Regions from separate parts of the Neobacillus sp. BF23-41 genome, predicted to be linked through region 1. Evidence: riboswitches for the same ligand, from Rfam matches in the RefSeq annotation. Region 1 holds a riboswitch; each other region holds the start of a gene.
What was found. A riboswitch is a leader RNA that binds a small molecule or an ion and turns the genes downstream of it on or off. The one in region 1 is predicted to bind S-adenosylmethionine.
Positions count from the first base shown of each region.

Region 2: another riboswitch for S-adenosylmethionine. It lies ahead of AB7942_RS08995 (methionine ABC transporter ATP-binding protein); the one in region 1 lies ahead of AB7942_RS20545 (homoserine dehydrogenase).
Region 3: another riboswitch for S-adenosylmethionine. It lies ahead of AB7942_RS03460 (sugar ABC transporter substrate-binding protein); the one in region 1 lies ahead of AB7942_RS20545 (homoserine dehydrogenase).
Region 4: another riboswitch for S-adenosylmethionine. It lies ahead of mtnK (S-methyl-5-thioribose kinase); the one in region 1 lies ahead of AB7942_RS20545 (homoserine dehydrogenase).

Region 1 covers NZ_JBGBPR010000015.1:22,201-30,289, forward strand. Annotated here, with positions in the region: gene AB7942_RS20510 (SDR family NAD(P)-dependent oxidoreductase) at 1-85, shown strand, start outside; gene recX (recombination regulator RecX) at 94-909, opposite strand; gene AB7942_RS20520 (TIGR01777 family oxidoreductase) at 986-1,894, shown strand; gene AB7942_RS20525 (YfhE family protein) at 2,016-2,150, shown strand; gene AB7942_RS20530 (YfhD family protein) at 2,280-2,468, shown strand; gene AB7942_RS20535 (glycosyltransferase family 2 protein) at 2,549-3,238, opposite strand; gene AB7942_RS20540 (glycosyltransferase) at 3,269-5,116, opposite strand; gene AB7942_RS20545 (homoserine dehydrogenase) at 5,353-6,591, opposite strand; SAM riboswitch class I at 6,696-6,807, opposite strand; gene AB7942_RS20550 (GNAT family N-acetyltransferase) at 6,904-7,578, opposite strand; gene AB7942_RS20555 (GNAT family N-acetyltransferase) at 7,598-8,089, opposite strand, start outside.
Region 2 covers NZ_JBGBPR010000004.1:178,612-186,700, reverse strand. Annotated here, with positions in the region: gene AB7942_RS09000 (O-acetylhomoserine aminocarboxypropyltransferase/cysteine synthase family protein) at 1-504, shown strand, start outside; SAM riboswitch class I at 638-747, shown strand; gene AB7942_RS08995 (methionine ABC transporter ATP-binding protein) at 913-1,938, shown strand; gene AB7942_RS08990 (methionine ABC transporter permease) at 1,931-2,596, shown strand; gene AB7942_RS08985 (MetQ/NlpA family ABC transporter substrate-binding protein) at 2,613-3,452, shown strand; gene sufC (Fe-S cluster assembly ATPase SufC) at 3,847-4,632, shown strand; gene sufD (Fe-S cluster assembly protein SufD) at 4,654-5,964, shown strand; gene AB7942_RS08970 (cysteine desulfurase) at 5,964-7,193, shown strand; gene sufU (Fe-S cluster assembly sulfur transfer protein SufU) at 7,183-7,626, shown strand; gene sufB (Fe-S cluster assembly protein SufB) at 7,718-8,089, shown strand, end outside.
Region 3 covers NZ_JBGBPR010000002.1:51,741-59,829, reverse strand. Annotated here, with positions in the region: gene AB7942_RS03465 (MFS transporter) at 1-1,045, shown strand, start outside; SAM riboswitch class I at 1,302-1,409, shown strand; gene AB7942_RS03460 (sugar ABC transporter substrate-binding protein) at 1,539-2,654, shown strand; gene AB7942_RS03455 (sugar ABC transporter ATP-binding protein) at 2,724-4,226, shown strand; gene AB7942_RS03450 (ABC transporter permease) at 4,228-5,232, shown strand; gene AB7942_RS03445 (hypothetical protein) at 5,438-5,668, shown strand; gene AB7942_RS03440 (YrdB family protein) at 5,732-5,905, shown strand; gene AB7942_RS03435 (SIS domain-containing protein) at 6,109-7,098, shown strand; gene AB7942_RS03430 (ABC transporter substrate-binding protein) at 7,161-8,089, shown strand, end outside.
Region 4 covers NZ_JBGBPR010000001.1:365,621-373,709, forward strand. Annotated here, with positions in the region: gene AB7942_RS01725 (pyridoxal phosphate-dependent aminotransferase) at 1-724, opposite strand, end outside; gene AB7942_RS01730 (carbon-nitrogen family hydrolase) at 843-1,628, shown strand; SAM riboswitch class I at 1,697-1,849, shown strand; gene mtnK (S-methyl-5-thioribose kinase) at 1,953-3,137, shown strand; gene AB7942_RS01740 (DUF2087 domain-containing protein) at 3,172-3,756, opposite strand; gene AB7942_RS01745 (transketolase C-terminal domain-containing protein) at 3,887-6,181, opposite strand; gene AB7942_RS01750 (2-oxoacid:acceptor oxidoreductase family protein) at 6,181-7,194, opposite strand; gene AB7942_RS01755 (LutC/YkgG family protein) at 7,474-8,089, opposite strand, start outside.

The DNA.
Region 1 (8,089 bases):
TTTCCGCTCACCAAGGGAAGTTGCCGAAATGATTATCGAACAAATGGATCAAGATTCCATTATTATCGAAAGTAAAAAATCATGATGCTTTTGTCATGATTTTTTACTTTCTGATAAGTATGTTTCGATGAGTTCGATCGGGAACCCTTTTCGATATAATGCTTGTTTCATCTTTTGTTCATATTCAAAGCCACTGTATTTACTAAATTTTCGATGGGCCTTCTCACCTTGGAATCTGATTGCCTCCATTTCCTCATCCATCTCGTTGTTCATCCCGACATCATTAACAGCAATATTAATGACTTCATATGGATAACCTTTTCTAAGGAGCAGATTCTCAAGTTTCTGTTTTTGAATTTTTAATGATTCCTTTGTATTCTTTTCGTAAAACTTTGAGCTTATTTTGGTGGCTTTTTCAATCTGTCGCTCGAGAGGATATTCCTTTAGTGCATGGTTGAGAATTCCCTCTACTATTCCCTTTTCCTTTAATTCTATTTTAATTACATTAGGACCTTTATCAGTGGTATTCGCTTGGGTTCGTACATAGGCCAACGCGAATTCCTCGTCATTTATGTATTTCTGTGCAGTTAATCTATGAAGAATTTCATTGATGACAGGTTCATCTATTTCCTTTAATACAAGATAATCTTTTATTTCTTTTTCCGATCTCATTCTTCTAGCTAAGTAATGGATGGCTTTATTGTATGCTTTGCGAATGTCGTCTTGATACTGAATTTCCACAAAGGAAAAATCATCAAGCTCCATTCCTTTCTTTAATTGAAATTTGATTAGAACATCACTGTCGACACTAAAGGCAAATTCCTCACCCTTACCCTTACCGAAATCCATAAAAATATTAAATCGATCCTGAGTTTTCTGTTGTGTGGTGATCTTTGTTATAATGGCCACGTTATTCACCTCATCAATACTTTACCATATTCCTCATTATCTATTGTAAGATTAAACGTAAAAGGGGGCGGAAAAAATGAAAATAACGATTGCAGGCGGAACAGGCTTTGTAGGGCAAGCACTTACCAAACACCTGTTGAAAAACAATCATGAGATAATTATTTTATCAAGAAAATCGATTGAGACAAATCGTACTGATGGAATTCGATACGTCGAGTGGCTAAGTGATAGTTCAAGCCCCATTCATGAACTCCAAGATACTGATATTTTTATCAACCTTGCAGGCGAATCGATTAATAGTGGACGTTGGACGGTAAAAAGAAAAGAAAAGATCCTAAACAGTCGCTTAGAGTCTGTTCATGCACTGCTAGCCATTATAAATAAATTAGACACCAAACCAAAGGCACTGATCAATGCAAGTGCAATTGGGATTTATGGAACATCCTTTGATAAAATTTTTACTGAAAAAGATAACCATGGCTTTGGGAATGATTTCTTGGCCGATACAGTTAAGCAATGGGAAATCGAAGCTGGAAAAGCCAGCCAATTAGGGATACGTACTGTCTTTTGCAGGTTCGGAATCATCCTTGATAAACACCAAGGGGCTCTTCAAAAAATGGCAATCCCTTATAAATCATTTATCGGTGGTCCCATTGGAAATGGACGTCAGTGGATGTCATGGATTCACATTGAGGATGTGGTCCTAGGGATATCCTTTATTATCGAAAATGAAAAAATGGATGGACCCATCAATTTCACTGCACCGCAACCGGTAACGATGACTGAGTTTGGAAAAACACTTGCCCGAGTATTAAACCGCCCCCACTGGCTCCCGGTCCCAAGTTTTGCACTTCGTCTGCTGCTTGGTGAAATGAGCACATTGGTGGTTGATGGACAAAGGGTATTCCCGAATAAGCTTTTAGAAAACGGCTATCAATTTAAGTATTCCGATTTACATTTGGCATTGAAAAATATATTTTCTTAAAAAATAGTATCATTCCTTTCTTAAAAGGTAAAAATGGAAATAAGTACATAACGTGCTTTTAATTTTTTACCACATAGCTTGATGACGATTAACTAAAAAAATGTTGAAAGGAATGAGCAAAATGGCGGAAAAAAAGAAAAAAGATAAGGACCGAGGCAAATACTCATTAACCAGTATGCAGGAAGTATCTTATCAAAGGGAATTTAAAATGGCGGACCGTGCAGGCGGATACCACGACAAAAAAACCAGACTCTAGTTAGACCACAGTTACGACCAAATGGCTCTGCTGAAGTATTTTCCATTCATGGTTACCTTTCTAATTGTAAATGATATTAAAGGGAGCAATTCGGCTCCTGAAAGTTAACATTGAAAGGGGTTTTTAGTAATGGGTCGTATGCATAATGGAACTGGTAATAGTAACAAAAGCTCACTTCCACAAACACCTAAGAACCTAAAAATAACTGATGGAAATGACGTTGAATATTCTGCAGAATTTGCAGACCATGCAGATCTTGAGGCACTCGCACGTGCCAATGCTGCTAATCAACGTGTAAACACGAAAAGAAATAAATGATTTAGGCCAAAAAGAAGAAGCAGGGCAGCCTGCTTCTTTTTTATATGATAAAGAGGGAAAAGCGAGCCACTGCTCGATCCTCAAATCGCGGCTTTTTTTGAGACTAGTGATTGGAAATCTTCTGTATAGGTGATTAATTCTCCCCATTCCATAAGATCCTTATCAGCAATCTTCCATGTATGTTTTTCGGTATCATGTCTGATGACTGCAAAATGAAAACGTTCAGTAGAATAGACATTAAAGCCCTTCTCTTTACATTGATCAATGAAAAAGTAATCCTCCGCTCGATTTACTTTTTCAAATTGAACTTGTTGGAACACGTCTTTTCTAAATATTAATGTCGCTCCAGCAACAGTGTCTGTGATTGAATTCTCACTACCTGATACATGGATCAGCGCTTTTTTATTTTTAAAATAAATATATAAAGAACTTTTTCCGATAATAGAAATATCTTTATTTTTAAAAGCATCCATCGAACTTTTAATGTAGTCAGGCCCGTAATAATCATCGTCATCAAATTTTGCAATAATATCATGACTTGCTTTCATAATCCCAAAATTTAAGCAGTCACCTAAGGTTGCTTTTTCGTGGAGCTGATAAATCTGGACATTACGATATTTCCTTGCCTTTTTGATCCATCTATCAATATTCATAGAATCCTTATTTAAGATAATAATCAGTTCTTTATCCTTCCAGGATTGCTGTTGATAATTTTTGAAAACATTTTTGATATTTTCTTCTCTTATTGTACATGTAATAATGGAAACCACACTTTCACTCCTTTACCTTGGAGAATTTTTTTAAGAGTTCTTGATCTTTTCTAAAAGGGAAGTTAATTTTGTAAACTTGTTTAGTCCTTTGATTGAATTAATATCTTCTTGAAGTTCTTTTCTGTCGTCAGAGCTAAAGCCAGCAGCTCCTAAGATATTTATGTGACGGATGTCGATTTGAAGTATAAGGAGGATTGTTTCAAGGATGCAAATGAATTTTTCTTGGAATTTTAGAAATCGCTCTGGATGGGATTGAATGAGTAACTTATATTCGCTTAATACCTTATTCATCGTTAATAAATCTGCTAGACCTGATATCTCTATTCCAAGAATTAGAACATCGATGTCATGATGCTTTTTCAAAAACAGTCCCAGATTGTTAATTGCCTCATTCCATTTACTTTCTCCAACAGGATGTTCTTGATGGTACGTGATCAAATCGTTTCTAACAATATATTTGGCGCCCATTTTATATAAACGATAACCTATTTCCCAATCTTCGTAACCGTACTTGACAAAGTCTTCATCGAACAATCCCGCCTCAATAATAAACTCTTTACGAATGGAAACATTCCCTGTTAGAAAAGCCATCCATGGAAACGCAAACCCTTCTAAATCAGCAGGAAAATTGCGGGTTATCTGTTGGAACCATGGGTATACTTCAACACCTAAATTCTTAAATACTTTCTTTTCAATATCTTTTTTTTCTAACAACTGATACGGTTCTTTACTTGGATATTTAAAGTCTTTAATCCTCGAATAAATCTCCTGGTTATTTTTAGATATAGTTGAGATTTTGTTTATCTTCTTTTGAGTAAATTCAGGAAAGATACATGAGTGTATAACTCTTGAATGCATTGCACCTGATATAATAAGCTTACTATTTGATTGGTGGAGCTTATGATGACTTTCAACAAAATCGGGTTCTGTTATCATTTCTGCATCTAGAAAAATAAGAATGCTGCCTCTTGCAGAACGAATGCCTAAATTTCGAACCTTAGCTCTTCCAAGATTCTTTTTATTACGTATATATTTAAAATGATACGGAGGCTTATAGCCCTTTACCTTTTCTTCCGTTTGGTCTGTTGAAGCATCATCTATAAAGATAACTTCCATTTTTGAAGGATTGAATGTTTGGTATTCCAGTGAATAGAGAGTAAATAGATTGAGTGGATATTTATTGAGGGAAGGAATAATAATACTGACTTCAATATCTTCGTTCTTACTTACTAGGGGGATTTCATTTTGTCGCTCCTTAGCAGAAGGACGCTTTTTTATTTTGCGGGTTTTGGTTTTTGCATTTGCCTTTTTTGTTTCTAGTTCATTTACAGGTGGAGTTGGCCAAACACCATATAGCTCTGCTTCACTTCCAGTGAGCTTTTTATTCAAATAATTATTAAGATTTTGTTCTGTCCGGCAGTGATTCCAAAGCCTAATCTCGTTGATATCTCCATTAAAGAAAAGACCAGGTTGCCCCCCAATCATCCCCGATGGGTATACAAATGATTTAGGGCTTCGTTCACCTTTTTTTACAAACTTCCCATTAATGAATAGGTGGGGCTCTCTATCATCATAGACAACAGCAACATGAATGAGCTGATTAATAATAGCTTCATAGACTAACACTGCATAGATATTTTTCTTAGTATGTTCATAGACCGTTATCCCATTTAATCCAACTGAAACACTAACTCCAGCATCATTATCGGACACTCCATGTCCAGGTCCTATGATATAATTTTTTCCATTTACATCTGCGGGCCTATCACGTGTTTGTTTATCGATACGATGAACGCTTTCAGGCATTACCCAAAACTCATAGGTGAATGTATTATTCAGATTCGTTAATAAACGTCCATTTAAGCTATTCCCTAACATGATGCACCTCTTCATTTTCTTTTTTAAAAAAAAATCCATTTGGTCAAGCTTTTACACAATATGAATACCATTTAATTTTGACTAAACTTATCCCCAGTTAAAAGATGTTTTGTTTAATATTTTTATAGATATTAGTAAATACCATACACATAAGTGAGTAGTAATTCTTCATAAAAAAAAAAGAGCACCTAAATGCTCTTTTGGGAATAACCGCTTGCTCGCTACATTCCTTTAACTTAAAGGGCAGCTAGGGTTACCTCATTAATTTTGTTCTCTGTTTCATACTCACCTATTATTTGAAAGTAACACCTTGCCTGCTGGTCATTAATTAAACGTTCAATTTCTTCCTTTGTTGCCCGGATAATGGCTGTCTCATCAATAGCTTGAGTAATCCATGTAATCAAAGGGTTTTTATAATTTTTTGAGAGACCTTGAATTAACCATAAGCATTCTACATCCCCTTTTTTCTCTCCATCACATAATGCAATTGTTTCTTTGAAAATCTTATTTGACGGCTGATTTTGACAGACATAGACCAAATCCTCGATAACAGCACTAGCAGTTGGATACATCCCAGCTCCAGGTCCTTGCAAAGTAATACTACCAACGATATCAGAATGAATATTTACCGCATTTTCTACCCCTTCAACGGAATAAAAAGGATGCGACTTTCCAACAAGAACCGGTCTAACCGTTGCATTAATTTGATCACCTATCTTATTAATACTTGCAATATGTTTAAACCTTAACCCTAGCTTTTCAGTTGATTCGATTAATTCACTTGTGATCGAAGTAATACCTTCCCGTTCAACATCCTGCCAATTTGGTTCTATACCAAAAGCTATTCTGCTGAGAATTATTGTTTTATAAAAAGCATCAAACCCCTCCACATCGTTGGTTGGGTCCGCTTCAGCATACCCCTTCCCTTGTGCTAAACTAAGCGCAGCAACAAAGGACTGTTTTTTCTCCCGCATTTCAGTAAGGATGAAATTTGATGTCCCGTTAAGAATGCCTTGTACGGTACGAACACGGTTAACATTTAATAACTGCCTAAGGGTTTGAATAACTGGAACTCCTCCCGCAACTGTTGCTTCGAAACCAACTGAAACTTTATGACTCTCTGCTAGCTTGAGCAGCTCATTACCGTGATGTGCAAACATCTCTTTATTTGCTGTGATAATGTGGCAACCACTTTGGATAGCTTGTTTTAAAAAAGTAAAGGGTTGTTCTTTGTCGACGATTGCTTCGACAACAACATCCAGTTGAGGTAGTTTAAGAATTTCGGCAAAATCTGTAGTTATTAAAACATCTTCACTTATGTCTCTTGTTTTTTGTTTATTTTTTATTAGCACTGCAGCTACTTCTACTTTTCTTCCTAAAACATTAGTTAGTTCATCAGCGTGGGATTGTATTGTTTTATATACCCCTTCACCCACTGTACCAAAGCCTAGAATTGCCACTTTAATGACAGACATGCTTTCCACCCCTTAAATAATATTAGACATGACTAATAGGTTGTTTCTTTTAATATCATATAAATAAGAAAAACCCTCTTCATAAGAAGAGGGTAGATTTCCTCCTCTTATCTGTCAGGTTAAAAATAACCTGCAGGAATTAGCACCTTTTCAAGAATTACCTTGATGGTTGCCGGGCTTCATCGGGCCTAGTCCCTCCGCCGCTCTGGATAAGAGTTTTATTTAGTTAGTTTTTCATTAAATTTCCAAGTTATAAAGAGAATTCTAGTTGATTCCAAGATAGTTGTCAATATTATTTGAAATTTCTTTTTATTAAAGTGGTAATAGGGAGACAAATTCCTTTTTCCCCAGTCGATCTATCATTTCGAGCCAATCCTTCGGCTTATTTGTAAGAATTGAATAGTATGTCGTCAGAAAATCCTTTACCAGGTTTGCTGGTAGTGAATTAAGTCCTTCATCTTGAATTGGCATGAAACATAAATCTAGACCTGCTACAGCTTCCCCATTGTTTTTCCAGGAAGGATGAACATATGAAAAATCAATGCGTTTATAACCCAAATGGGAGAGAACTTCACGTCGGACATATGGATCCATAACCTTTACTCCACCAAATTCGTGTTGTTCAACCCGGTACGGATCGTATATTTCTGCAAACATCCCGAATAGCTCGTTACCATTTTCTTTAGCTAATTGTTGTAAATCCGTTAAACGGTTATGCGCTAAAAAACGGCCAAGGCTTAAGCCTGGTTTACTGATGATTGTAAAATCTGTCATAGCAATATTCCAATCCGGATAATAACGATATTCAGTTGCTCCTGTGACTTCGTCTCCATCGACAGCAACAAACACGCGAATACTCGGATCTTCTAATGGCTCTTTCCATAGCTCATATTCTAATACTTCTTCTGGAGGAAAAATTTCTCCCATTAAGTTATGAAGCTTTTTAAAATTAGGGTCTGCTATACTGGTTATTCTAATATATTCCATTATGATTCATTCCTCTCACTTATCTAAAAGGGTTTTTCCATTCCATTAATGCAGCATAATTGCAGGATTCATCATCCTCGAGATAATTTTCAATAATCCCTATTGGCACACGACCACAATGCAGCAAGAAAGTGATAACAGGATCTTGAACTTCCCCTTTAATTGTTGCATCTAAATATTGTCCTGGTGTCATGATATCAGCTTTTTTATGATATCCTGGCATTCTGCCCCCGCCAAGTAATCGATATAACTCTTTTTCTATCACAACATGGTACATAGACTGCATCATCAATTTACCAAGCCCTAGTTTGCGGTACTTCGGACGAACACTAATATCAACAATATACAAGGTATTCCCATTTGGATTATTGTTCCGTATATATCCATGGTCAGTGATTTCTTCCCACGAATGGTTTTTATCGCTAGGATCAAAGTCGATAGTTAAGCCGGTAATTGACCCAGCTAATTCACCATCTACTTCAACACACAATGCACCTTCTGGAAACATGTA
Region 2 (8,089 bases), on a different contig from region 1:
GACTTAGGACCGGCATTAAGTCCGCAAAATTCCTTCCAGTTTATCCTTGGTCTTGAAACACTGCATGTTCGGATGAAGGAACATGTGGCTAATACAAAAGAAGTGGTGGAATATTTAACCAATCACCCTGCTGTGGAATGGGTATCTTATCCAGGACACCCATCCCACCCAGATTATGAATTAGCCACAAAGTACTTGCCAAAAGGTGCAGGTTCCATGGTTGTCTTCGGGATTAAAGGCGGTAAAGAAGCAGGAGCCAAAGTAATCGATTCGATTACTCTATGGGCGCATGTTGCAAACGTTGGCGATGCAAAAAGTTTAATTATTCACCCAGCAAGCACCACCCATCAGCAATTAGATGCTGATGGCCTGAAAGCTGCAGGTGTAACAGAGGATTTGATTCGCCTTTCAATCGGTATCGAGAATGTTGAGGATTTAATCGAAGATCTCGAATCAGCTATTTTGGCTGCTACTGGTGTAATCTCATTCAAGGTAAATGCATAAAAGTTACCAAAACTTATTTTTCCGAATATGAAGTTATTTTCATTGACACCCCTTTTTATCCATGATACGATAACTTTTGTAATATAATTACTTAAACAAATTAACGTTTTAATTGAATATAGGATACTTGATGCTCTTATCAAGAGAGGTGGAGGGATGTGCCCGATGAAGCCCGGCAACCGTCAATATTTATTATTGAAATGGTGCCAATTCACACAAAGCGATTGCTTTGGGAGATGGGAGAAAGGATTATTTTTAATGATGCCTTTCTGCCTGCGCAGAAAGGCTTTTATTTTGTTAAAACAGAATCTTTTTGTTAAAAAAGTCAAATCCTATATTAATAAGCGGTATATTACAATACAAATCTTTCAGAATGTTAAGTAAATTGGATAAGAAGCAGGTGATTCAATGATATCAATAAAAAATGTCCAGAAGATTTTCCCTTCTAAACAGGGGCAGCTAAGAGCCGTCGATGATGTCAACCTGGATATACAAGAGGGAGAAATATTCGGAGTGATTGGATACAGTGGTGCTGGTAAAAGTACCTTAATCCGAATGTTAAATGGATTAGAGCTGCCAACCGACGGAACTGTAACAGTAGCTGGCCGCGTTATTTCGAAGATTAAAGGCAGTGAGCTTCGAAAAGCACGCCAGGAAATCAGCATGATTTTTCAGCATTTTAACTTACTGTGGTCGAGGACGGTAAGTGAAAATATTGCGTTTCCACTTGAAATTGCAGGTGTAAATGGTTCACAAAGGAAAAAAAGAGTGGACGAACTAATTAAACTAGTAGGCCTTGAAGGAAGAGAAAATGCCTACCCATCCCAATTAAGCGGCGGACAAAAGCAGCGTGTGGGGATTGCTAGGGCACTCGCTAACAATCCAAAGGTGCTCCTATGCGATGAAGCGACTTCAGCACTAGACCCGCAAACAACTGATTCTATCTTGGAATTGTTAGTCGATATTAATAAAAGACTGGGTCTGACAATTGTTTTAATCACCCATGAAATGCATGTCATCCGGAAGATTTGTCACCAGGTTGCGGTCATGGAAAACGGTAGGGTTGTAGAGATTGGTCCGGTTTTAGATGTATTTAAAAATCCAGAACAGCCAATTACAAAGCGCTTTGTGCAGCAGGTGACGGAACCGGAAGAAACGAAGGAAACGATTGAACATTTACTTGAACGCTATCCGCATGGAAAAGTGGTTCAACTTTCATTTGTAGGGGAAACAACAGAACAACCATTAATCACAAACATCATCCGAGACTTTGATGTTATCGTAAATATTCTTCAGGGGAAAATTTCCCACACGCAAACTGGATCATACGGAACATTATTTATCCACTTGGATGGGCAATCTAGCGAAATACAGAAAGCCATTGATTATATTCACTCACAGCAAGTAGGCGTGGAGGTGATCAGTAATGGCTAACCTTATGGAAATGGTAAATTGGGAACAATTATTAGAAGCAACACGTGAAACGATTTATATGACTTCCATTTCAGTGTTTGCAACCTTTATTTTAGGATTATTCCTTGGTCTGTTGTTGTTTTTAACAGATAAAGGTAATATCTGGGCTAATCGAGCTGTTAATGTTATTATTGCTGGCTTTGTTAATATTTTCAGATCAATCCCCTTTATTATCTTAATTGTTTTATTAATTCCTTTTACAAAATTATTGCTTGGGACTATGCTCGGTGCGAATGCGGCACTACCAGCCCTAATTATTGGAGCAGCTCCTTTTTATGCACGAATGGTAGAAATAGCCCTTAGGGAAATCGATAAAGGTGTTATTGAGGCATCGCAATCGATGGGAGCAACACATGTTCATATCATTTTTAAAGTATTAATACCGGAATCTTTGCCGGCATTAATTTCAGGGATTACAGTCACAGCCATTTCTCTAGTCAGCTTTACAGCAATGGCCGGAGTCATTGGGGCTGGCGGACTTGGACATTTTGCTTACCTTGAAGGTTTTCAGCGTAATCGACCGATTGTCACCTTAGTTGCAACGATTGCGATATTAATTTTAGTTTTTATTATCCAATTTATTGGAGATTATTTTACAAAGAAAACAGATAAACGATAACAGGAGGGGTTAATTAATGAAAAAGGTATTTAGTTTGATTGTAATTTCGCTATTAGCATTTGCCCTAACAGCGTGCGCTGGTGCTAAAAACGATACAGGTGAAAAAGAAGGAAATGATGGTAACAAGAAATTAGTCGTTGGTGCATCTGCTGTACCGCATGCAGAAGTGCTAGAAGCGGCAAAACCTTTATTAAAGAAAAAAGGCATTGATCTAGAAGTAAAAGTTTTTCAAGATTATATCCTACCAAACGTAGCGTTAAGGGATAAAGAACTCGACGCTAATTATTTTCAAACACCAGGGTATTTAGACCTACAAATGAAAGAAAATAAGGATTTTGATTTTGTGAGTGTTGGGGAAATTCATAAGGAACCAATCGGAATTTATTCTAAAAAATATAAAAGTTTAAAAGACCTTCCAAAAGGTGCAAAAATTATTATGAGTGATTCACTAAGTGACCATGGACGTATTTTACCTATTTTTGAAAAAGAAGGTTTAATTAAGCTTAAAGAAGGCGTTGGCGCAAATGCAAGAGTAGAGGATATTGTCGAAAATCCAAAGAATCTTGATTTCTCAACTTTAATTGAAGCAAAATTATTAGCTTCTTCTTTCGAAAGCGGTGAAGGCGATGCGGTTGTCATTAATACGAACTACGCATTAGAAGGCGGTATTGACATCGGAAAGTATGGAATCGCATTTGAAGGCGATGACGTTGTTCCGGCAAACCTTGTTGTCGTTCGTTCTAAGGACAAAGACAAAGAAACTATCAAAACACTTGTCGAAGTCCTTCATTCTAAAGAAATCCAAGACTTCATTCTTGAAAAATACAAAGGTGCCGTTGTACCAGTTTCTGAATAAGGTTATAAATGGGAAAAAAGTCAGTGTAGAAACACTGGCTTTTTCTCTGTAGTTGTGTCTAAAGATGGCATACATTTAAACAATGACGATGGGTAAAAATAGAGAGAACATTAGACCTGAATTCGCTTGGAAATGCTAAAAAAATGAGGTATGATTTTAATCGAGTGTCATTTCCATTAATAATAATATACTGAATTATCATTCACAACACTCTAAATCCTCTTTTCATTCTCATTTGGTACAAGCTTAATGAAAATAGATGGACTGTTTTTACTGTTTAAGAGTTGCTAATACATTTCATTTGTTATAAGATTGGAATGAGAATAAAATGAGAATAGAGTTATAGAATAACTCAATCTACAAGAAACAACACTTTCTTTTCGGAGGTATAGATATGGCTGGATCAACTTTAACGATCAAAGATTTACATGTAGCAATTGATGGGAAAGAAATTTTAAAAGGTGTGAACCTTGAAATAAAGGGTGGAGAAATCCACGCAATCATGGGTCCAAACGGTACGGGTAAATCTACTTTATCTTCTGCTATTATGGGTCATCCAAAATATGAAGTGACAAGCGGAACAATCACTTTAGATGGACAAAATGTCCTGGATATGGAAGTAGATGAGCGTGCACGAGCTGGTCTATTCCTGGCAATGCAATACCCTAGTGAAATTAACGGCGTTACCAATGCTGATTTTTTACGTTCAGCACTTAATAGCCGTCTTGGTGAAGGAAATGAAATTTCATTAATGAAATTCATCCGTAAAATGGATAAGCAAATGGAATACCTTGAAATGGACCTTGATATGGCACAACGCTATTTAAACGAAGGCTTCTCCGGCGGTGAGAAAAAACGTAACGAAATCCTGCAATTAATGATGTTAGAACCGAAAATTGCAATCTTAGATGAAATTGACTCCGGACTAGATATCGATGCCTTGAAGGTAGTATCAAAAGGGATCAATCAAATGCGCGGCGAAGATTTTGGCTGCTTAGTTATTACACATTATCAACGACTTTTAAACTATATCACTCCAGACCATGTGCATGTGATGATGCAAGGCCGTGTTGTAAAATCCGGTGGAGCTGAATTGGCACAACGCTTAGAAGCTGAAGGATATGACTGGATCAAACAAGAGCTAGGAATTGAAGATGAAACAGTTGGGCAAGAAGCGTAAGAGAGGGTTAGGAGGATTACAATGACAACTGAAACCAAATTACCATTTGACAAGGACAATGTTCGCTCCTTTTCAAAAGAAACGAGCGAGCCTGCTTGGTTTGAAGAACTACGTCTAAAAGCATTAGCTGAGTTCGATCAGCTGCCAATGCCAAGACCAGACAAAACAAAGATTGATAAGTGGAACTTCACCCAATTCTCACAACATACTGTAAAAAGTGCTCCCTATACTTCACTTGCTGAATTGCCAGAAGAAGTAAAAGCACTGATTGATGTGGATGCAGAGAATAATAATTTATATATTCAACGAAATCAAACTCCAGCCTTTTTATCTTTATCTGAAGAGCTAAAGAGTCAAGGCGTTATTTTTACAGATATTTTTACAGCTGCTAAAGAACATGGTGACTTATTGAAAAAGTATTATATGACACAAGCCATCAATGCCGATGAACATCGCTTAACCGCTCTAAATGCTGCACTAGTTAATGGCGGAGTTTTCTTATATATTCCAAAAAATGTAGAAGTCTCTGAACCAATCCATGCCATTTATGTGCATGATAATGATCAGGCGAACTTGTTTAATCATGTCATTGTCGTCGCTGAGGACAATAGCAAAGTAACCTACGTTGAAAACTACATTTCGACGATGGAAGTATCAACTACTGTTGCAAATATCTTGACGGAAGTCATTGTAAATACAAACGCGAAAGTTCAGTTTGGCGCAGTTGATACGCTTGCAAAAGGAATCACAACCTATGTAAATCGTCGTGGTGTTGTCGGAAGAGATGCACGAATTGAATGGGCATTAGGTTTAATGAATGAAGGAAATACAATTTCAGATAACACAACTAATTTGATCGGTGATGGCTCCTACGGTGATACAAAAACAGTCGTTGTTGGGCGTGGCGAGCAAACGCAAAACTTTACCACAAAGGTTGTACACTTTGGAAGAAATAGTGAAGGTTATATCCTAAAGCATGGTGTCATGAAGGACAGTGCTACCTCCATTTTTAATGGTATCGGAAAAATAGAACATGGTGCTTCTAAATCAAATGCGGAACAAGAATCACGCGTACTTATGCTAAGTGAAAAAGCACGCGGTGATGCTAACCCAATTCTTCTGATTGATGAAGATGATGTAACGGCAGGCCACGCTGCTTCTGTCGGACGTGTTGACCCTGTTCAGCTTTACTACTTGATGAGCCGCGGAATTCGTAAAGAAGAAGCAGAGCGCTTAGTTATTCATGGTTTCCTTGCACCGGTTGTGAATCAACTTCCAATTGAAGGAGTAAAGAAACAGTTAACTGAGGTAATTGAAAGGAAAGTACGCTAATGAATGTCCAGGATATTCGTGCACAATTTCCAATCTTAGATCAAGAGGTCAATGGGAAGCCATTGGTATACTTGGATAGTTCTGCAACATCTCAAAAGCCGCTCCAAGTAATCGAGGCAATTGAAAAATATTATCGTGAAATCAATTCCAATGTCCATCGTGGTGTGCATACACTAGGAACAAGAGCAACAGATGCTTACGAAGGTGCAAGGGAAAAGGTTCGTAAGTTCATCAATGCCAAGTCCATTCAAGAAGTAATTTTTACCCGTGGAACGACAACGTCTTTGAATATTGTGGCTGCAAGCTATGCGGCAGCGAATTTAAAAGCAGGCGATGAAATCGTTATAACCTATATGGAGCACCATAGTAATATCATTCCGTGGCAGCAAGTGGCCAGACGGACTGGAGCACAGTTGAAATACATTCCACTTCAAGAAGATGGAACGATTTTACTCGATGATGCACGTGCGGCGATTACAGCAAATACCAAGGTTGTATCTGTCATGCAAGTATCAAACGTACTTGGCGTCATCAATCCGGTCAAAGAAATTGGTCAAATTGCACACGAGAATGGTGCCATCATGGTTGTAGACGGAGCGCAAAGTGCTCCGCATATGAAAATTGATGTTCAAGATTTAGATTGTGATTTTCTAGCTTTTTCAGGACATAAAATGTGCGGACCGACCGGTATTGGTGTTCTTTATGGAAAAAAACATCTACTCGAAAACATGGAGCCAATCGAATTCGGCGGCGAAATGATTGATTTCGTGCAATTGTACGAATCAACTTGGAAAGAGCTGCCTTGGAAGTTTGAAGGCGGTACTCCAATCATTGCAGGCGCCATTGGTCTTGGGGCTGCTATCGACTTTTTAAATGAAGTAGGCTTAAACCAAATTGCCGAACATGAACATAAACTTGCAGCATATGCTTTGGAAAAAATGTCTGCTGTAGACGGAATGACTATTTACGGTCCACTTGATGCAGCGAAGCGGGCAGGGCTAATCACTTTTAATTTAAGTGATGTTCATCCCCATGATGTAGCAACGGTACTTGATGCAGAAGGTATTGCTGTTCGTGCCGGACATCATTGCGCTCAGCCGCTAATGAGATGGCTTAAAGCCTCCGCGACTGCACGTGCAAGTTTCTACTTGTATAATACGGAAGATGATATAGATAAACTTGTTGAAGGACTTGTTAAAACAAAGGAGTATTTCAGCGATGTCTTCTAATAATTTAGATACACTTTACCGTCAGGTGATTATGGATCATTATAAAAATCCCCGTAATCGCGGTGTTTTAGAGGATGGCAGCCATACTATTAATATGAATAACCCTACCTGTGGTGACCGTATTCAATTAACCCTAAAAGTGGAGAATGGAATTGTGGTCGACGCAAAGCAAGAAGGGGAAGGCTGTTCGATTTCAATGTCATCTGCTTCGATGATGACGCAGGCGATTAAGGGGAAAAAAATCGAAGAAGCTTTAAAATTAGCAAAGATCTTTTCTGATATGATGCAGGGGATCGAATACGACGATGACGATCTTGATTTAGGTGATATTGAAGCACTTCAGGGCGTTTGTAAGTTTCCAGCCCGCATCAAATGTGCCACATTAGCGTGGAAGGCCATGGAAAAAGGTTTGAAAGAAGAGGAACAAGCATAAAATTAAGAAAACGCGGGTGGGAGAGGGCAATGTCCAGCTCCAGCGCCTAACTAAGGCGCTTCCGCTTTTCTAAGAATGGAGGAACACGACGATGGCGAAAAAAATGCCGGAAATCGGTGATTATAAATATGGATTTGCCGATAAAGACGTTTCTATATTCCGATCAAAACGTGGTTTAACATCTGATATAGTCAAAGAAATATCTAAATTGAAGAATGAGCCACAATGGATGTTAGACTTCCGTTTGAAGTCGCTTGAGCATTTTTACAAAATGCCTATGCCACAATGGGGCGGGGATATGGCTTCTTTAAATTTTGATGAAATTACTTATTATGTAAAACCATCCGAAAAATCAGAGAAGTCATGGGATGAAGTGCCAGAAGAAATCAAGGCAACTTTTGATAAGCTCGGAATTCCAGAAGCTGAACAAAAGTACCTTGCTGGGGTATCCGCTCAGTACGAA
Region 3 (8,089 bases), on a different contig from region 1:
GTTGTTCGTATGGTCACTGTTTACTTTTTTTCAAGGATGGACTAGTGGTTTTCTAATGTTATTCATCTTAAGATTTATCGTCGGGATAGCAGAAGCTCCTTCGTTTCCCGGGAATAGCAGGTTAACGGCCATGTGGTTTCCTCAAAATGAACGTGGCAGGGCCGTCTCGGTCTATAATTCTGCCCAATATTTTGGACTTGCTTTGTTTACCCCTATACTCGCATTTCTTTTACAGAAATTTGGATGGCATATGATTTTTTATGTTGCTGGATTGGCCGGAATTGTAGCGTCATTCTTTTGGTTTAAACATATTCACGAACCGAAAAAACACCCAAAAGCAAATCAAGCTGAAATTGACTATATTCTGGAAGGCGGCGGCTTGGCGAATGCAGGGGATAAACCGATAAAAATCAGGTGGGCTCATGCAAAACTACTTTTGACCAACCGACAAATGATAGGAATCTATATTGCACAGTTTTGCCTCAATACCATTGTTTGGTTCTTCTTGACTTGGTTCCCTACCTACCTTGTGCAAGAAAAACATATGTCCATGCTCAAGGTTGGCTTTATGGCTTCACTCCCATATGCAGGTGCCTTTTTAGGTGGAATCGTCGGTGGATATATATCCGACTGGCTGTTAAAGCGTGGAAAGTCACTTGGTGTAGCACGTAAAACACCAATAATAATTGGGTTCTTGTTTTCAAGTATTATTGTTCTCGCTAACTATACTTCATCAGCAGCACTTATCATGCTTATCATGTCGGTAGCCTTTTTCGCCAAAGGGATGGCAGGTGCAACTTGGACGCTTGTTGGCGATATGTCTCCAAAAGAAATCATTGGATTGAGCGGTGGAATATTTAATACATCAGGTAACTTGGCTGGTATCGTAATCCCTATTGTAGTTGGATATATTTTAAGCACTACGCATTCCTTCAGTGCTGCATTATTCTTTATTGGAGCAGTCTTGATCATTGGAGCATTATCTTATATCTTTATCGTGAATAAAGTAGAGCGGATCGAATTACCAGCAGAATTAATGGAGTAAAAACCAGCTCTAAAAAATGTACAAGCTTCATGGAAATTAAATTTGAAAAAGAAGGCTAGCCTATATCTTAAATGGTTAGCCTTTCTTCATTTTAGGATTTATTACTATACCTGTAACGCTTCTTATTTTTCAGCACTTATATTCAAAGGCTTGAGGCGTAGGAATAATAACTATATTAGAAATATTCAAAACACTATTGACAACTTGTTAATGGGAGACTAAAATCTAGTTTATTACTTTAAATGAATAATACGTTCTCTTATCAAGAGTGGCAGAGGGACTGGCCCGATGACGCCCAGCAACCGTTCCGTTTGGAATTGGTGCTAAATCCTGCAAAACAATTTATTGTTTTGAAAGATAAGAGAGGAGTAGTCCCTTAATTTGTGATGAAACCTCTCTTTTCTGGAGAGGTTTTTTATTTTTATATAAAAACAAACCTTTCCAATCGGAGTAATGGAGTATTGATAAGAATCTAAAAGGGGGAGCTTTAATCATGAAAAGAAATATCTTTAAAAGTACACTCGTATCAGCATTAGCAGCAACACTCTTACTCACAGGCTGTGCTTCTGAGGGAGAAACAAAACAAGCAAGCGCTCATAAAAAGGTTTCACTTGAAGGTGTATCTGAAAAGTTTACAAGTGGTGATCCGTTAAAAATCAAGGTTATTCGAAAAATTGGCGGTGACGATCATACTGCCCAGTTCTTAGCAGGTGCAAAAGAAGAGGGAGAAGCCTTAGGTTTTCAAGTGGACGTGTTTACCGCAAATGGTGACACAGCTAAGTTCCATGATGCTATTAATCAGTCATTAGACCAGGATTATGATGGATTTATCATTTCTCATGGTGACGATGATGCGACTGTTAATGATGTAAAAAAGATAGTTGAAAAAGGAAAAAGTGTAGTTACATTTGACTCGAATCCAAATATTGCGAAGGTTGATGGAGTAACGCTTACTTCACAGGATGATGAAGCCTTAGCAACTTTGGCCCTTGATCAACTCGTAAAGAATACAAACGGAAAAGCAAATATTGCCTACCTATGGGTCGACGGTTTCCCTGCAATGGTTAGACGTAATAAGGTTTATCAAGATGTCCTTTCAAAAAATCCTGAAATTAAAGAAGTGGAACGCTTTGGTGTGGCAGCGGCAGATACAAGTGTACAAACACAAAACGCAGTTGCAGCCATGTTAAATAAATATCCAAAGGGCAAACTGGATGCCATATTTGCTACTTGGGATGCTTTTGCAATCGGTGCAGCACGAGCTTTGAAAGAAGCGGGACGTGAAGAAGTGAAGATTTATGGAATCGATGTTTCCAATGCGGATCTGCAAGAAATTCAAAGAAAAGGCAGTGCTTGGAAATACACAGCAGCTGTCGATCCGAAACTTATCGGTGCTGTTGATATGAGAATACTTGCGAAAAAGCTTGCAGGTGAAGAAACACCACAGACCTTTGATTTAGATGCTTCACTTGTTTCACAAGAAAATCTTCTCAAAGCAAAAGAGCCTGTGAACATGGTTAATCTGGCAAAAATTATTCCAGGCTGGGGTCAATCGACTGCATTTGAGGAAGAGTGGATAAAAACGTTAAAGAAGCATTATAAAGAATAGTCGGTATACAACTAGACACTCTCTTTTTCAATAGATGAAGAGAGTCTTTGCTTACGGGGGATGATTTTGATGAGATCAACATTGGAGATGAAAAACATCTCAATAGAGTTTCCTGGTGTGAAGGCATTGAATCAGGTTGACTTTTCGATGGAAACGGGAGAAATCCAAGCTTTGATTGGGGCAAATGGGGCAGGGAAATCAACGTTAATGAAGGTTCTCGCGGGTGCTTATGACCACTATACCGGTGAAATAAGGTTAGATGGAAAAAAACTAAAGATTCGTTCTCCGAAAAATGCCCAGGACACAGGAATACAAATCGTTTATCAAGAAGTAGATACGGCTCTCATTCCATATTTAACTGTCGCAGAAAATATTATGCTCCTTGATACAGTCCATAACATGGGGAAAAAGCAATGGATGAAATGGAAGGACCTTCATCAAAAGGCGGGTCAAATATTAGCGGGTATGAACATTAAGCTTCCGACGAAGAAGCTGGTAAGTGAGTTAACGTTAGCGGAAAAACAAATGATCTTAATCGCTAGGGCTGTTTCAAATCAGTGTAAGTTTCTTATTTTAGACGAGCCGACTGCACCATTGAGTCATACTGAAACGACGGAATTATTCCGGATCGTCCGTGATTTAAAAAAGCAAAATGTAGGAGTTATCTTTATTTCCCATCGCTTGCCAGAAATTTTTGAAGTCTGCGATGAAGTGACCGTAATGAGAAACGGTGAATTTGTTGCAAAAGAGCGAGTTACTGATACGGCCATCAACAAAGTGGTGGAGCATATGCTTGGTCAAAAATTAGAAGAACAGTTCCCAGTGAAGAATACGTCCATTGGAAACACGGTCCTTGAGGTAAAAGGACTTTCAGAAAGAGAGAAAATTAAAGATTTACATATTCATGTTAAATCAGGGGAAATCATTGGAATTGCTGGACTTGTGGGTGCTGGAAAAACAGAATTGTGTAAGGCGTTATTTGGCTCTGAGAAATTAACTGGGGGAGACATCTTTCTTCATGGCAATAAATTAAAATTAAAGAGCCCCTATCATGCGGTTAAGAAGGGAATTGTTCTAGTTCCAGAGGAACGGAGAAAGGAAGGAATTCTGGTTCTTGAATCGGTAGAAACCAATTTAACAGCTGCAAACTTAGGGGAATTTTCAAAGGTGTTTAGCTTTTTAGATCGAAAAAAAGAAAAAGAAACGGCAAAGCAGTTGATCCGTCGCCTCGGAATTAAAACCCCTTCCGAAGAAACCAAGGTACAGAATCTTTCCGGAGGGAATCAGCAAAAGGTCGCAATCGGAAAGTGGCTCGTAGCTGAAGCGGATGTATATATTTTTGACGAACCAACCAAAGGCGTCGATGTTGGCGCAAAGAAGGATATCTTTGAGTTAATCGCTGAACTAGCAAACCGGGGTAAAGCAATTATTTATGCTTCTTCAGAGCTTTCGGAGATTATTGGGATTACTGATCGGGTCTATGTTTTATATGACGGTAGGTCCGTAAAGGAAATTGAAACGAGAGAAACGAACGAAGAAGAACTATTATTTTATTCAACAGGGGGCAGGTAAAATGGAGGCAAATATTGCAGCAAAGAATCAGGAAGCCCCGGCAAAAAAAGTATTTGAGTTATTTCGCTTTTTATATAAATATGGGACGATTATTACGATTCTTGCACTTATTATTATATTTTCAGTTGCTAATCCTACTTTTATTCAGGGCAGTAATATCATCAATATCTTACGTTCGATCTCCATTGTTACGATTATCGCTATCGGTATTACGATTTCATTGTCTGTCGATGGTTTTGATTTATCGGTGGGATCGGTCGCTTCCTTATCAAACGCCATTGTCATTTCGATGTTTGTTTGGTTTTCACAAAACACATTGGTGGCGGTCATTTCTGCGATTTGTGCTTCCTTAGTAGTAGGAGCAATAAACTCATTCATGATTGTGAAATTAAGAATTCCAGATATGCTAATGACACTAGCTACGATGTTTATTATTCAAGGGACAGCATTGACGTATACAAAAGGGGCCACGGTTTCACAAAACATGGTTATGTCTGATGGCTCGATGGCATCGGGTCTGATCAGTCCATTTTTTGCAAAAATCGGAGAAGTGCCGTGGATTATTATCATCATGGCTGTGACCGTGATCCTCGTGCATATCTTTTTGAACTATACAAAGCATGGCCGTTATATGTATGTGATCGGTGGAAACAAAGAAGCGGCAAGACTATCAGGTATCCCTGTTAATAGATATAAAGTAGCAGCGTATTTACTTTCGTCTCTATTTGCCTCCATTGGCGGGATTGTGCTCGCTTCAAGGGTTTTGACATCAGAAATTAACTCTGGTGCTCCCTATTTAATGGATTCAGTTGCCGCCGCTTATATTGGATTTTCAGTACTTGGGGCTGGAAAGGCCAACGCGTTTGGAACATTTGTTGGAGCCGTCCTGATCGGGATTCTCCAAAACGGACTCGTGATGATGTCCGTCCCATATTATGCGATGGATATTGTTAAAGGCACCGTCTTGGCCTTTGCATTAGCAATTACGTATTATAAACAAAAATAATTGAACAAATTTGAGACCTATTCACATTGTGGATAGGTTTATTTTTTAAAAATGAGCAGGATATCAACAAGGAATGAGAGTTTATCATCAGCAAATATAAAGGTTTTAACTACAAATATTAGGATATATCTACAAATTTTAATGTTTTATCTACAAATATTAGTAAGTTTTGAGGAACAATATATAGGAACCGGAGGGAATTTTAATGGAACACTATGAAGCATTTTTGCGAAGCAAGAATTGGTTTGATATCGACTTGGATTCAAGGTACATAAATGTTAATCATCCCTATGCTATCTTAATTTCTGAGGAAGAAGGGCAAATTACCTTAAGAGGATACACTGGATTTGATAATGGTCAGAATGGCGAGGAGATTTTTACTTTTACGTCTTTAAAAGAGCTGCAGGAGTGGTTTGAAAACAATATTGGGGAGTAATGATCTCAAAAGCCAGGGCATATCCCTGGCTTTTTAGTTTTTGGTGGTGTGATTAAACAAGGGGTGAGCGTAAAAAAGGGGAGTGGCCGATCAAATGAAAAGGCGGCCGATAAGTTGTCGCAGGGAACAATATTAAAAATTATCGCAGGTATCGGCCTGCCATTACTAATAGCTGTAATATGGGGGATGTTCGGAGCTCCAACTAAAACTAGATTAATAATGGTTATCAACGAATAAATGGAGGCCAGCGAAACACCTTTGATTGCTGAGGTTTTTTTTGTCGTTAACTGTCGTTTCATTTTTCTGAAAATTTGATTGACTAGAGTTTGAAAGTATAGTAATTTATATATAACAACATATAACGTTATATAAAGTTGTATATTGTTTAAAGAGTTTACTAGTGTTCATTCACTAAAATATTTTATCAGGGAGGCAACAAAATGACGACTGAATTAGTAATTGACGTGAAAAATCAAGTGCAACAAGCATTAGCAGAGGTGGAAAAAAGAAATATTTCCAGTGTTTTCTTTGTAGCATGTGGAGGCTCATCCGCCATTATGTATCCAAGCAAGTATGTAATTGACCGTGAAGCAAAGGTTCTTGATGCCCACCTGTTTAGTGCAAATGAATTTATCCATCGCAATCATGCAAAACTTGGAAGCAATTCCCTGGTTATTCTGTGCTCGCACTCAGGAACCACACCTGAAACAGTAGAAGCAGCAAAATTTGCTAGAGCAAAAGGGGCTTTGGCTGTTTCTTTAACTAATGTGGAAGCGTCACCGTTGGCGCTAGCTTCAGATGTCGTGCTGAAGTATCAATGGGGTGAAGGAGCAAGCGCTTTCACGACGAACTATTCGGTTTTATATCAACTAGTATTTGGTGTACTAAAAGTTGTTGAAAATAACGAAAAAGCTAGTATAGTAGAAGAAAGTCTTGAGAATTTACAGAATGTTTACGAAAAAGCAGCTGCACTTTATCAATCGAAAGCAGAAGCATTTGGACAAGATTATAAAGACGAGAAGATCATTTATACAATGGCAAGCGGAGTAAACTATGGTGTTGCCTACTCCTATGCAATTTGTATCCTTATGGAAATGCAGTGGGTTCATTCCCATGCCATTCACGCGGGAGAATACTTCCACGGACCATTTGAAATTATTGATGAAGAAACACCATTCATTATCTTGCTTGGTTTAGATGAAACAAGACCATTAGAAGAAAGATCACTAGAATTCTCTAAGCGTTATGGCAAGAAACTGGTTGTCCTTGATGCAAAGGACTTTGATTTCACTGGGGTAGCAGAGGAAGTACAGGGATACATCGCTCCATTAGTGTTAAATTATGTTTTAAGAAAATACGCGGATCAGTTAGCAGAAGCACGAAATCATCCGCTATCAAAAAGAAGATATATGTGGACAGTTGAATACTAAACCTAGCTAATATACAATGCATTAATCATAGAAACGGATTCCTTTCTGGAGGGGAAAGCTTAATGAAGAAGTTGTTGATTTTAAGTATTATTTCTATCCTTTTTCTATCCTTTTTTGCTGGCTGTTCTAAGAGTTCTAGTTCAACGAATGGAAAAGATGTAGTTGAACTAAAATTCTTCCACCGCTGGCCGAATCAACCTAAAAAGCAATATTTTGAAAAGGCAGTCAAAGAGTTTGAGAAGGCCCATCCCAATATTAAAATTAAAACGGAAGCCGTTTTAAACGACTCTTATAAAGAAAAGATTCGCGTTGTCTTAGGATCAAGCACCCCTCCAGATGTATTCTTTTCTTGGAGCGGAGAATTCGCTTATAACTTCGCACGTCAGGGACAATCACTTGATTTAACTAATTTTGTTAATGAAGATAAAGCGTGGTCGGATCAAATCATTGCCTCCCAGTTCAATGCCTTCACTTTAGACAGTAAAATTTACGGAATTCCTTGGTCGACTGACGGAAAGGCCTTCTTTTACAATAAGAAAATTTTCAAGGATTTAAATCTTGAGATTCCAACCACTTGGTCCGAACTAATTGATGTCTCTAAAAAGGTAAAGGCCGCAGGACTTACGCCAATTACATTCGGAAGCAAAGCACCGTGGACGATTTCCCATTATATTGGAACATTGAATCAATTGATGGTGCCACAGGATGTTCTTGATAAAGATTATGATCCCAAAAATCCTGAAGGTGATTACTCACATCCAGGTTATGTTAAAGCATTAGAGAAATTCATGGAACTGAAGCCGTACTTTAATAAGGGAGTTAATTCTGTAGACCATGAATATTCACGGGAGTTATTTAACAGTGGAAAAGCAGCGATCGGCTTCTTCCAGCTTGCAGAAATCGGGCTTATTGAACCATCTTTAAAAGAGGATTTAGGTGTGTTTAATGTACCAGGTGTGGAAGGTGGAGAAGGAAATGCCAACTCCATCAC
Region 4 (8,089 bases), on a different contig from region 1:
TTTTTGATAAAGTATATATCTCTATCCCAACCTCTTTAGCCCCTTCAACCTGCATAAAACTTATTGGTTTTTCACCATCGAAACCAATAGCACCATAGGCAAAATCATGAATAACACAAATATCATGATCACTCGCTAGCTTAATAGTCTCATCAAAAAATTCATGAGTAGCTGTAGATCCTGTTGGATTATTAGGATAATTGAGGAACATTAACTTTGCTTTTGATAAAACAGACTTATCCAGTTCGCAATAATCCGGCAGAAAGTTATTTTCCTCTCGTAACGGCATCGTAACCATTTCAGCTTTTGCAAGAGCAACCCCAGACCAATAATCTGGGTAACCGGGGTCAGGTACGAGGATGGTATCCCCCGGATTTAATAAGCATTGAGGGATTTCGACAAGTCCTGCTTTACCCCCAAACAAAATTGCCACTTCTTTATCCGGATCAATGGTCACTCCATATTCTCTTAAATAAAAATCAGCGGCAGCCTGTTTTAAATAACGATGTCCCTGAAAAGGAGAATATTTATGATTTAATGGATTCACTGCTGCATCTTGAAGTTTTTTAACAATATGAGAAGGCGTTGGCTGATCGGGATTGCCTTGCCCTAAATTAATCACATCAAACCCTTGTGAAATATACTCACCCACTTTTTTAACAAGTGAAGCAAAAAATTGCTTCGGAAGACTAGTTAATAGTTCTGATGGTGGAAATTGCTTCATTATTCTCACCTGCTTAATTATTTATAAGAATCATTATGAATTTCTAGTCACAAATGATATAACTTTTATAATGGCTTGTAAAGAAAAAATTCCGAAATTTCAAACGAGGTGAAGATTCGTGAAATTAAAAATTTCATGTCTGCAAATGGATATCGTCTTTGGCAATCCCAATAAAAACTACCAAACTGCCGAAAGACTCATTGAAAAAGCACTGATTGAACAACCCGATATCATTGTCCTTCCAGAACTATGGACAACGGGTTATGACTTGACCCGCCTGAATGAAATTGCAGACCCAAAAGCACTACAAACGATTGAATTTCTGAGAAATGCAGCACAAAAAAATCAGGTTCATTTCGTTGGCGGCTCAGTTGCGAACCGAGAAGAAACAGGAGTAAAAAATACTCTCCTCATCATCAATAAAGATGGCACGCTTGTGCACCAGTATAGTAAACTACATCTTTTTAAACTCATGAATGAGCATGTTTTCTTAGAGCCTGGCGCTGAGAAGGGACTTTTCCAACTTGATAATCACCAGTTTGCTGGGTCGATCTGTTATGATATCCGGTTTCCAGAGTGGATACGCGCTCACACATCAGATGGTGCAGAAGCACTGTTTGTTGTGGCCGAATGGCCTGCACCCAGATTGTCCCACTGGAGGGCCCTTTTAATTGCCAGAGCAATTGAAAATCAATGTTATGTAATTGCCTGTAACCGTTCTGGAAATGACCCAAAAAACCATTTTGCTGGTCACTCAATGATTATTGACCCGTGGGGTGAGGTCATTGCTGAGGCTGGAATGAAGGAAGAAATCCTATCGGCTGAAATTGAGATGGACTTAGTCAAGGAGGTCCGTAAGCAAATTCCTATTTTCACGGATAGAAAACCAGAATTCTATAAATAATAATTTTCAAAAAATATTGACACTTTCTCTTTGTTACTGATATGATTTTTACCAGTTAAATAGATTTTCTCTTATCACGAGCTGGCTGAGGGATTTGGCCCTTTGAAGCCCAGCAACCGACCGGAAACCCATTGAAATGGGGCGCTTTTTGCGCTGGGGATCCCCCCTTTAAGGCACGGTGCTAATTCCAACAGAAGGATTATCTTTCTGAGAGATAAGAGGTGAGACAGACAATATTGTCTATCAGCCTCTTTCAGATGAGAAAGAGGCTTTTTTAGTGCCTGCGTGCATAATTAAGCCTCCCAAAAACGAGGAGGAACCATAATGAGTCTACTAAAACAAAAAACATACCAGCCTTTAACAAACGGGAGTGCAGTTGAACTGGCACTTGAATTGAAAATTTTTGACCAGCATGCAAAACTTTCCTGCAAGGAGATTGGCGATGGGAATCTCAATCTAGTCTTTCATATTGTTGATAAATTAAAAGGAAAAAGTGTTATTATCAAACAAGCTCTCCCTTATGCAAAGGTAGTTGGCGAAAGCTGGCCATTAACTTTGAAAAGAGCAAAGATTGAAGCGGATGCCTTAAAAATTTTCGGACAGATTGCTCCAGATTATGTACCCCAAGTTTTTTTCACAGATGATGTCCTAGCTGTAACCGTAATGGAGGACCTTTCCCATCTTTCGATCGCAAGAACTGGCTTTATCAAAGGAGAAACCTATCCATTAATTTCAAAGCATCTAGGTGAATATCTTGCAAAAACACTATTTTACACTTCCGATTACGGATTAGGCCTTTCCTTAAAAAAGGAATATGTACAACAGTTTATCAATCCCGAGCTTTGCAAAATAACTGAAGATTTAATCTTTACCGATCCTTTTATTGATGCAGAAACCAACGATTTCGAGGAAGGACTGCATCCTGTAGTCGAAGAGCTTTGGCAGGATGAAGAACTAAAGTTTCATGTAAATATTTTGAAGAAACGCTTTTTAACAGAAGCTGAAGTTCTCCTCCATGGTGATCTTCATACCGGAAGTGTTTTTGCCGATAATTATGAAACAAAAGTAATCGATCCTGAATTTGCTTTTTACGGACCAGCTGGATTTGATATCGGCCAAGTATTTGCAAATCTTCTCTTTCAGGTAATAGCAAATGTTGAACAACGTGATCTTTTCCTCAATCATATTGAAACGGTATGGAATGTATTTGAGGATCAATTTACACAATTATGGAATACGGAGAATAAAGACGATTACGCTAAATCCACTAGATTTTTAAACTATAATTTAACTAAGTTTTTTGAGGACTCGATCGGCTTTGCAGGCTGCGAATTAATCAGAAGAACAATTGGTCTTGCTCATGTTGCTGATTTAGATGGGATCGAGGAAGATCAAACTAGAATTACTGCTAAGCAGAGAACATTAGATCTCGGTACAATCCTAATTAAACAACGAAAAGAAATAAAGAACCTTTCTTCTTTCATAACGACGGTAAAAGGAGCATTATAATAGGAAAAGCAATCCGAACTTTCGGATTGCTTTTCTAGTCAAGTTTTGCCCACAGTTCTTCTGGATTTAGTTCATAAATACCATTTTCGCGGAACATGTAATGATTTATGATAAACTCTCTGCGAATAGTTGCATAATCATCATGGAATTGTTTTATATACTCGTTTAATTGTTTTTCTTCGTACTTTTCACCTATTTTTAACCCACGTACCATGTGTTCGAACACGATTAATTTCTTCTTCCTTTGGGCAGGAATGTTCTTTAGTTTCCCATTTTTCATAAAGAAGTTCTCGATAATTTTTTGTCTCTCGATACTTGACTCGACCATTTCATCCAACTCCTTCCCCTTTTTTTCTAACAGCTCTGTAAACACCTTTGCCTGCTGGTTAATCAACGATTCATTTAGGTAAAAGTAAATCGTATTCTTGACTCTTCTGTCATACACCACATGGATCTCTCGTAATTTCTTTAAATGATGGGTAATCGTAGGTGCGGACAAGCCAAGCTTTCCTGCTATTGCCTGCCCATGGAGTGGACCTTTTGCTAATATAGCAACGATTCTAATCCGTGTGGGATCCCCCATCGTTTTATAAAACGCAACAACACGGTCTAATTGTATCAATGCACTACCTCCTCTTCATTCCACTTCGATATACATCTAATTAGATATATATCAAATTTAATCTCCCCTGTCAATAACCAACAAAAAAACACTACCTATAAGGAAGTGTTTTTTTGAATTGCTTTTTTTACAGCATAGGATTTTCATTCTTTGCTTTGAGTCTCTGCCATCTTTTCTCAACTTCTGCTTCAAATTCTTCTAGCATTGGCTTGTTTTCATCTTTAAGTAGGTGTTTTGTTTTCCCCATATATTTTAACCAATCAGAAAGTGGAATTCGTTTGCTCTTCTCTTCTGGATTGTAAGTTATGGTTGTAACACCTTGTTCTACTTCATAAAGCGGGAAGAAGCAAGAATCTACAGCAGCTTCGATAATTTTTGTACCAAAACGGTCATCAGATTTCCAGTTAAGTGGGCATGTGATGAGAAGTTTTCCATATACTGTTCCAACATTTTGGGCATACCATTGTGCTTTTGCACCTTTTTTAACTAAGTCCTGTGGAAAGGCTTCCGAACCGGTAAACACATAAGGAATATTGGTAGCAGCCATAATTTGCGGAGTATCTTTATGATGGAAGGCTTTTCCTCGCTGTGCTTTTCCAACTCCTGATGTACTTGTCATATGACCCAGTGGTGTTGAATAAGACATTTGTGAGCCTGTATTCATGTAGCCCTCATTATCATATTCAAGCATAATTAGTTTATGTCCGCGAAGAGCAGTACCAATCGCTGAACCCATACCAATATCCATACCACCATCACCAGTAATCATAACAAATGTGGCGTCATCCGATACTTCAATTTCGCCGCGTCGTTTTAATTCCATGAATGCTTCAACAGTACCTGAAAGCGTAGCGGCACCGTTTTGGAACAAATTGTGCATCATCGTTTGCTTATGGGAGGTGCTAGGATAAGATGTTGTTGTTACATAAGCGCATCCCGTTTGGAATAGAGTAACAATGTCTCCCTCAATCCCTTTAAAGAATAACTCGAGTCCAGCAAAAATTCCGCACCCTGGACATGCCCCGTGACCGGAGGCAATCCGTTTCGGTTTACAAGTTAAAGCACGTAACGGCGGGATTTTCACCTTTAATTTATTGGTTTCTTCATCCATTTTCACATCAATTAAACCTGTTTTAAAAACATCCCCGTGCTGTGGCAAAATAACGGGCTTAAGGATTTTTTCAGGATTACCTGGAATATGACCATAGTAATCAAATGGCTTTTCAGCATAGCCTTTTTCCTTTGCATCAAGCGCCATATCAAAAAAAGCCTGTGCATCAGTTGCATAGAAATCTTTACCGCCGAGACCAAATACGCGGCTTAACACGATAGTCTTGTTGTCTTTGTCATCTTGAAGTGCAGATTTCACTTCATGTGTAAGGTTAGGACCATTTGCTCCGTAAGAATCCGCACGTTCCCCAACTAATAATGATCTTACATTCTTAAGGGCTTCGCGAATTTCCTTTGCAGGGAATGGACGGATAATATTCGGGCTAATTACACCTGCTTTAATTCCTTTTGCTCGAAGTTGATCCACTACATCCTTAGCAGATTCTGCCGCAGAGTTTAATAGGAATAATGCTACATCCGCATCTTCCATTTTATATAAATCTAGAACTGGATATTCTCTTCCAGAAAGCTTAGCATATTCCGCTGCCACTTCCTTAAATACCTCACCAGCATTGTACATTGCTTCTGATTGTTGGTAGTGATTGTTAATGAAATCATCACCACTCATATGAGCGCCAATCGTTACTGGCTTCCTCAAGTCTCTAACAAAGTTGTAATCGGTTGGACATTCACCTACAAATTGCTGTACAACACTGCGGTCCTTAAAGAATTCCACTCGACGCTTTTGGTGGGATGTAAAGAAGCCATCATAAGCAACAATAACTGGTAAGCGGACCTTTGAATGTTCGGCAATTTTAAGCGCCATAATATTCATATCATATACAGCTTGCGGTGTTTTTGCTGTTAAGATTACCCAGCCTGTATTTAATGCATAATAGAGATCCGAGTGATCGCCACGAATATCAAGCGGACCACTGACGGCACGAGTAACTAGATTCATAACCATTGGAAAACGAGTCCCTGATTGGACAGGCATTTGTTCAATCATATATAAGAATCCGTTTGCACTGGTTGCATTGATAACACGTGCACCAGTTGCCGCCGCACCGTAGCAAATACCCGCTGAACCGTGCTCGCCATCTGCAGGAATCAGTTTAATATCATGCTCCCCGCGCGTTTTCATTTGATCTAAAAATTGAGCAACCTCTGTTGAGGGTGTAATTGGGAAATATCCCATAATATGATAATTGATTTGTGCTGCCGCCATAGCAGCCATTTCATTTCCAGATTCAAAAGTAGAAATTTGTTCTGCTACACCTTTTGTTGTTAATTTATCTTCTAAAATAGCCATTATTGGATTCCTCCTGCAATATAAGGAAAGTTTTGCTTTACGCGGTTATTATCTGCATACCCAAGCATTTCACGAAGATCACCGAGTGCGTCGGTTGGGCAGGCTTCCACGCATTTCAGGCAGCCTTTACAGTATTGGTAATCAATACCTTGAAGGAACATTTGTTTTCTTCCACGCTTATCTTCTCCTTCTTCCCAAACGAAGCAAAAGTCAGGACAAACGTTGTCACATGCAGCACAGTGAATACATTTTTCTTGTTGGAACTCCGGAAGGAATCCTTGGCGTGAACCACTTAAATCTTTAAGAATACTATTTGCTTGAGAAACCATGACACCACCGATTTCCTGAGTCAAGTATCCAAGCTGTGGAAGTGGGCGTGTGAAGGCTTTTCCTTCAGCCCTTTCTGGCACTTCATATGTTTTAAACTGAACCTCATTATAACCGCGGTCAAAAGTGCGGATATTTGGTTCAACAAGATGCGGGTATTTCTTCGTAAACGTTTTCCGAATCACGTCTCTCATGGATTCAGGATCTAGAAAATCACAAATACGATATAATGCTCCAAGCATTGCCGTATTTACTTTAGTTTTTTCCTCTACGGCTATCTGTAGGGCATCAACAATCGCTAGTGTACCATAATCTAATTGTAAATCCGTTTTAACTTCATCAAAATCCCTTGCTGTATTTACTAGGACTATACTATCAGCATTCAAACCGCTAACAACATCAACCGTTCTATATAAGGCTTCATGGAAAACACCAACAATATGTGGTTGTTCAATTGGACTATGATCTCTAATTTCTACATCTGGTTCACAAAAGCGAATGAAACTCTTTACAGGAGACCCTTTTTTCTCAGAGCCGTAGGATGAAAAATTGGATCCTTTCAAGCCAAGACTTAAAGCACCAGCCTCCGCTAACATTTTTCCAGCTAGGTTAGCTCCTAGCCCCCCAATTGATTCAAGACGGATTTCAAAAAATCCCAATTCATTTTTTTTCGGTAAAATAGACATAATGTCCCTCCCTAACTTCGTTCAATAAGCTAACACGAAATAGACATAAAAATTTAACTTCCCAAAAACTATTGTAAGACAACTATTTTTATTACGCTGTGATAAAAGTCAAACATAACGATAATTATTTTGAAACACATAAAATTTTTATTGAATAAGCCTTACCATATATGACTTTAAAGAGCTTTCATAATTATATAACAGGCATATTTATGTTATATAACAGAATATAAAAAAATGATCTGCATCCATTTCCGGATACAGACCATTTCATTTTGTTTAAAGATCGTTAATAACAATATAGGAGGCTTTTACTGGCCCATGGACACCAACAACTAGATTCAATTCAATATCCGCAGAGTTACTTGGTCCGGTAATAAAATTGATGCATGAAGCAACATGCCCCGTTTCCTTGTGAATCTCCCTCATCTTTTGAGCAGCTTGCGTAATCCGTGGAACTAAAGTGCTTTTCGGTACAAGTGCAATATAGGTTGCTGGTAAAAAGCTAACCGTTCTTCCTTTATTCTCATTGCTAAACAAAACCACCGTTCCGGATTCTGCAAGTGTTATTTCACTTATGGTAATCCCGACATTAGCCTTTTCCGCTTTCGCGATATTTTCTTTCCCTTTGGTGTGATTCCATTCATATACTTCCATTTTCCGGCTAGGCCATTCCTGCTTAAATAGCGGATCCAGCCCCCACTGAGAAAAGCGCTCATCTTTCCAGGTTACAATTGGGCCGCCACCATAGCCTGAAACCACTTTGTTAAGCGTAGTTGCTAAATCTTTCCTGTCAGTTACATAGAGGTTTGTATGGATTTTCTTACATTGTTCTGTTAATACCTCTAACAAATCGTCCTGAGTAGCATCCTTTAACACCTCATATTGGGGCTGG